Regions from separate parts of the Entomomonas moraniae genome, predicted to be linked through region 1. Evidence: predicted binding sites of a transcription regulator. Region 1 holds the regulator's gene; the other holds the start of a gene.
The links. Region 1 encodes sigma-54, which starts transcription at its own class of promoters, with help from an activator protein. Its sites were predicted from a motif close to ANTGGCATNNANNTTGCTNT; they were not measured.

Region 1 (3,407 bases):
TATGAAAAGGCCAGCAGTACATAATGCTAGTTTGTTAGAAAGCCCTTTGTTTTCAGGGCAGTTAGAAAGCATTCCAACATGGCAAGACATTGAGTGGTTAAAATCTATTACCTCATTGCCAATTATTGTGAAAGGTATTACTTCGGTGGCCGATGTTGAACAGGCCATTACTTTAGGTGTTAATGGCTTGATCGTTTCTAATCATGGCGGACGTGTATTGGATACACTACCTTCAACCATCGAGTTATTACCCGGTATTGCTGAGCAAGTGGCAGGACGTGTCCCTATTTTATTAGACAGTGGTATTCGTCGTGGTACGGATATTTTAAAAGCGCTAGCTTTAGGAGCGAGTGCCGTGATGATTGGACGTCCTTATATCTATGCGCTTTCTGTTGCTGGTGCGGTTGGAGTTGTCCATTTATTAAACATATTGCGCGCGGAGCTTGAAGCCGCAATGGTATTAACAGGCTGCCGTACCTTGTATGAAATTGATCGATCTCTTTTATGGAAGAGCTAGATTTTGGTGAGTGTATGATAATCGAGTGAACAGTTAGCTGTTTTATAAAATCGATAGTTTTCGCGTGCTTGATCTTTCAACAACGGATCATCAATAACAAATTCGGCTATTCGAGCAAACTGTTGATAGCTATTGGGGGGGGTAAAGCTTAAATTAACGAGTAACTTATTGCTTGTTAATGGAATATCTACTCCTTCATAGCCTAAAATAACAGGACTTTCTGGATTTTCTTCCACTAGATCATGAGCGATAAAACTATTGGGTTGGAATTGCCAAAGCAATTCATTCATCTGTTGTCGTTGCTCTGTGTTTTGGCAAAGAATATAAATATTATCTAATTGTCGCCATGCCTTATTAATTAACTTACAACTAAATAATAAACAATCTGCTATTTGCGTGGTGGGTAAGTTATAAAAGTCTACTTTTGGCATGGGGCTTTACCATCAATTTATAATAAAAATGCTATGTAACCTATTATATTAACCAATATTTTTTAATACTGCATTAAACAAATTTTTGTGATGTAGGTTGTTTCATTTTTCTGACGTGTTATTATTTGAGTAATAGAAATTAAGGCATATAATTTGCTTAATATTATGAGGTTTATGGATTAGGGTATGAAGCCAACCTTAGCGTTAAAGATAGGACAACAACTGTCAATGACACCCCAGTTGCAGCAAGCAATTAGGCTTTTGCAATTGTCTACTGTTGATTTACAACAAGAAATTCAAGAAATACTAGAATCTAACTCTATGTTAGAGCAGCAGGAACCCGGTGAGGAGTTTGATGATAACAACTTATTGGCAGAAGAAAATATACTGGTTAATCCGTCGAGCCAAGAAATTAGTTTCAAAGATCATAATCATGACAATGAAAATACGATAAGCACTGACGATAGAAACCAAGTTTCATCAACTGATGTTATTCCTGAAGAGCTCCCCGTTGATACTAATTGGGATGATATTTATCAAAGTAGTTTGCCAGCTTCTCATAACGACTCAGAAGAGTCTGATTTTACAACGTATACCTCCGAGGGCGAAACCCTACAAACCCACTTATTATGGCAGCTTAATGTAGCCCCATTAACCGATAGAGATAAAACAATTGCCATTAATATTATTGATTGTATTAATGAAGATGGTTATTTAGAAGAGTCAATCACTGATATTTGTGAAGGGTTGGATGCATCGCTAGAGGTTGAGGCTGATGAAGTCGAAATGATGCTTCATTACATTCAGCAGTTTGATCCAGTGGGGATAGGCGCACGAGATCTAAAAGAATGTTTACTCCTACAGTTAAATGGCTTGTTTACTGAGCACACTTATTATCAAGGGGCAAAAGAGCTTGTGACAACTTGGTTAGATGTTTTAGCGTCGAAAGATTATACCAAGTTGATGCGGTTGACGAAACTTAAAGAAGAAGAGTTAAGGCAAGTGATAGGTTTAGTACAATGCCTTAATCCTAAGCCTGGCAGTCAGATAGAGTCTAAAGAGCCAGAGTATATTGTCCCTGATGTGATTGTCCGTAAAAATAATGACCACTGGATTGTTGAGCTTAATCAAGAGGCGATGCCTAAGCTCCGTGTTAATGCACAATATGCAAGTTATGTACAACGTGCTAACAATTCATCAGATAATCAATTTTTAAAAAACCAACTTCAAGAAGCACGTTGGTTTATCAAAAGCTTACAAAGTCGTAATGAAACACTGATGAAAGTTGCAACACAAATTGTTGAACATCAGCGTGGCTTTTTAGAATATGGCGAAGAAGCGATGAAGCCATTGATTTTATCAGAAGTGGCTGACGTAGTTGGGATGCACGAGTCGACTATTTCTCGTGTAACAACTCAAAAATATATGTACACCCCCCGTGGTATTTATGAGCTGAAATATTTTTTTTCAAGTCATGTTAATACTTCCGAAGGGGGGGAGTGTTCATCAACGGCTATTCGCGCTATGATTAAAAAACTAATTGCTGCAGAGGATTCTAAAAAGCCTTTGAGTGATAGTAAATTGACCTCTTTATTGGAGGAGCAAGGTGTACAAGTGGCGAGAAGAACAGTTGCTAAATACCGAGAGGCATTGGGCATTGGTTCTTCGAGTGAACGTAAACAATTCATATAATAAATAACGTCGCTTATACTTATTTTGAGTGTAAGTATTTTTAAATGTTAAGGAGAAATATATGCAAATTAACATTACTGGTCACCAACTTGAAGTTACAGAAGCTTTACGTAACTATGTTGATGAAAAATTCACAAGGCTTGAAAGACACTTCGACAAGATAACTAGTGCCCAAGTCATTATGGGTGTTGAGAAGTTAAATAAAAAAATAGATGCAACGTTGCTATTAGCCGGTGGTGAGGTAGTTGCCAGTGCTGAAAATACTGACATGTATACAGCTATTGATTCATTAGTTGATAAATTAGACCGTCAATTAATTAAGTTTAAAGAAAAGCAACAAAAATACTAATTAGTTTTTGAGTGTAAGGCCTGATTTCATAATTAATTTATTAATTATGAAATCAGGCCTTAATTTATTTGTATAGACAACATCACTTAATGATTGATATACATGTTATAATTATTTAAATATTAGACAATTTTTTATATAAATTTATTGAGCGATCATTTTTGTTTATGATTCAACTTAAAGAAATACTAACGCCATCCCAAGTGGTAGTAAATGCTCATGTGACTAGCAAAAAAAGAGCGTTAGAGCTAGTTGCTCAGACAATTGCAGAAAACTGTAATGAATTAGATGTTCATAACTTGTTTGAGCATTTAATAGAAAGAGAGCGATTAGGCACGACTGGTTTTGGTAACGGTGTGGCTATTCCCCATTGTCGTATTGAAAATTGCCAACAACCTATTGCAGTTGTTTTGAAATT
Region 2 (3,407 bases), 840 kb from region 1:
CCGTCAGCAACCAAATGTTTTTCGGATGAAGTTATTAGGTGCTGAAGTCATTCCTGTTCAATCGGGGACTGGAACACTCAAAGATGCCATGAATGAAGCACTACGTGACTGGGTAACAAATGTCGCTGACACCTTTTATCTCATTGGGACTGTCGCTGGCCCCCACCCCTATCCAGCAATGGTTCGGGATTTTCAATCTATTATTGGAAAAGAAACTAAGCAGCAAATGCTAGAAAAGCAAGGAAAACTTCCTGATAGTGTTATTGCCTGCGTTGGTGGTGGTTCCAATGCTATAGGTATATTTTATCCTTTTATTGATGACCAGTTTGTCCAATTGATCGGGGTAGAAGCAGGTGGTCACGGGGTAAAAACAAATAAACATGCGGCTAGCCTAACAGGTGGAGCACCAGGGGTGCTACACGGTAACCGTACTTATTTACTACAAGATAACGATGGACAGATCATCGATGCTCACTCAATCTCCGCTGGGTTAGACTATCCAGGAATAGGTCCAGAGCACTCGTGGTTACATGAAATAAAACGTGCAGAATATGTAGCCATCAATGATGATGAAGCCATGGATGCTTTTCAAATTTGTTGTCGCCAAGAAGGGATTATCCCTGCTCTTGAGTCAGCTCATGCGTTAGCAGAGGCAATTAAGCGTGCGCCTAACTTACCTAAAGATCATTTAATGGTCGTAAATATCTCTGGGCGTGGAGATAAAGACATGCAAACTGTTATGAATTATATTAAGGAACATCAATTATGAGCCGTATTGCTAACTGTTTTATAAAGCTTAAAGAAAAAAAGCAAACTGCTCTGATTACTTTTATCACTGCAGGTGATCCAAACTATCAAATATCACTTAGTTTACTGCAAAAACTACCAGATGCAGGTGCTGATATTATCGAATTAGGAATGCCTTTTACTGATCCTATGGCAGATGGGCCCACCATTCAAAAAGCATCACTACGCGCTTTAAAAAATGGACAAACCTTATTAAAAACATTAGAAATGGTAACTACTTTTAGACAAAGTAACCAACATACGCCTATCGTTTTAATGGGTTATTTTAATCCCATCCACCATTTTGGGGCAGAAAATTTTACCAAAGCAGCTAAACAAGCTGGTGTCGATGGATTGATTATTGTTGATCTACCAGCTGAACATGATACAGATCTTTGTGTATATGCACAAAATGAAGGTATCGACTTTATTCGCCTTGCGACCCCCACTACTGATGATCAACGTCTTCCAAGAGTACTAAGTAATAGTTCAGGATTTGTTTACTACGTTTCTGTCGCAGGAATTACAGGAGCGGGAAGTGCAACTAATGAACAAATCGGCGAGGCTATCAAAAGACTCCATCGACATACATCACTCCCTATCTGTGTAGGCTTTGGTATCAAAACCACAGAGCAAGCAAGAAATATAGCAAAATTAGCTGATGGTGTCGTAGTAGGTTCTGCGTTTGTCAATCTTATTGAAAAAGCAGAAACAGATCAAACTGCCATTAATGATGTGTTATCACTATGTAGTGATTTATCTAACGCAATAAAAAAATAAAAAAAGCCCTCTATAAAGAGGGCTAAATATGGCAAATCATTTAATTACATACCTTTGGTAAATACCGTCCTATATTATTTGATGACATATCGCTTGTACATGTCCAAGCGAAAGCACCTGATATATTAGCAGGCACTAATTGCAAACTGATTGTTTTACCTCTAACCTCAGAAGCCAATGCTGCATCTTGCTTAATTTTCACATTAATATCACATCCACCGCTGGTGCTAACAACATTAATTTCTTGAATAATTGCTGTTGCATAATCAGTAGGGGCTATCTCAGAATTACCTCCTGTATTAACAGGACATTGATGGCTAATTGAATAATACTCTATAACACGAGATTTTACGCTAGAAGCCACTGTAAACACTTCAGCTAACTTTGCTCTTGTTAGATAATCCTGATACATAGGAATAGCAACTGCTGCTAAAATTGCAACAATTGTAATAACAACCATTAACTCTATTAATGAAAAACCCTCACTAACCCTTTTCATTCTTTAATCTCTTAGTATTCACAATTTAGTGGAAGCAAAAAGTAAACCAACTAGTAAAGCCAAACAAAGAATATACTTATCAGCTTGATTTTATTTATATAATTTTATAATCATCATATTTTAAATAAATTTAATATGATAAGATAAGACGAAAAATGACAAAAAATGTCAGTGATCTGATACAACTCTTAAAATTTAGAATAGATTTTATCGTATCTAATTATAATAATAGTATATTAAGGATGACTATATAATTTCCTTCAACCATACCATCAAAAGTATTGACGAAATAATACAATAACCCTTTACAAAATTTCATTCAATATCGATCAGACATGATAGGACTTTCAATAATGATCTATCATCGACTGCATTTATTATAGTAGCTTTTACTCACTTTTGATCAGTTTAAAAGAGATTTTAATCATCTCTTTTAAATATTACCGATTATTGTGCGCTACAATTTGATAACTCACCATTACCACCAGCTAACGCTAAAAGACTATTCGCATCTAGAATAATAATTTCTTTACCCTCAGCCTTTAATAAATTATTTTGCTGAAAGCGTGTAAAAACACGAGAAACTGTTTCAACCGCCAAACCCAAATAATTACCTATTTCATTACGTGACATAGCTAAACGGAATTGATGAGCAGAATAACCACGTGCCCGAAAACGAGCAGAAAGATTAATTAAAAAAGTGGCAATACGCTCATCAGCCGTTTTCTTAGAGAGTAAAAGCATCATTTGTTGATCATCACGAATCTCCCGACTCATGATACGCATAAGCTGACGACGTAAAGTTGGCAAGCTAACCGCTAGCTCATCTAACCGATCAAAAGGAATTTCACAAATAGATGTTGTTTCTAAAACTTGAGCAGAAACTGGATAAACATCATTATCCATACCAGACATTCCAACGACTTCACTCGGCAAATGAAAACCTGTTATTTGTTCTTCACCTTCATCTGTTACACTAAAAGTCTTTAAACTACCCGATCTAACAGCAAAAACAGAAGAGAACTTATCTCCTTGATTAAATAAAAACTCACCCCGCTTCATTGGACGGCTTCGCTTCACTATCTGGTCCAATAAATCTATATCACCTTGTTCAAGAGACAAAGGCAAACATAACGTAATCAAGCTACAGTCTTTACAATGAGCCTGTAGAGGCGTTCTAGCTTTAGCTATTTCTGGCATAATACGATGTATCCTAAAAATATTCTTAACTCTAAGATATAATAACACCGCATACTTTTACCAGTAATTTATTTTATTTTCAACTTATATTTAATATATCACACTATTTACTAGATAACGCGTGAAAACCTTTGTGGCATCT

Region 2: the regulator sigma-54 is predicted to act here: its motif matches at 2,097-2,116, upstream of DM558_RS11710 (pilin).

What each region holds. Positions count from the first base shown of each region.
Region 1 covers NZ_CP029822.1:23,168-26,574, forward strand. The annotation lists gene DM558_RS00105 (alpha-hydroxy acid oxidase) at 1-517, shown strand, start outside; gene DM558_RS00110 (DNA polymerase III subunit chi) at 514-948, opposite strand; gene DM558_RS00115 (RNA polymerase factor sigma-54) at 1,135-2,640, shown strand; gene hpf (ribosome hibernation-promoting factor, HPF/YfiA family) at 2,702-2,989, shown strand; gene ptsN (PTS IIA-like nitrogen regulatory protein PtsN) at 3,157-3,407, shown strand, end outside.
Region 2 covers NZ_CP029822.1:2,519,123-2,522,529, forward strand. The annotation lists gene trpB (tryptophan synthase subunit beta) at 1-769, shown strand, start outside; gene trpA (tryptophan synthase subunit alpha) at 766-1,566, shown strand; gene DM558_RS11710 (pilin) at 1,607-2,065, opposite strand; gene fnr (fumarate/nitrate reduction transcriptional regulator Fnr) at 2,513-3,265, opposite strand; gene hemN (oxygen-independent coproporphyrinogen III oxidase) at 3,376-3,407, opposite strand, start outside.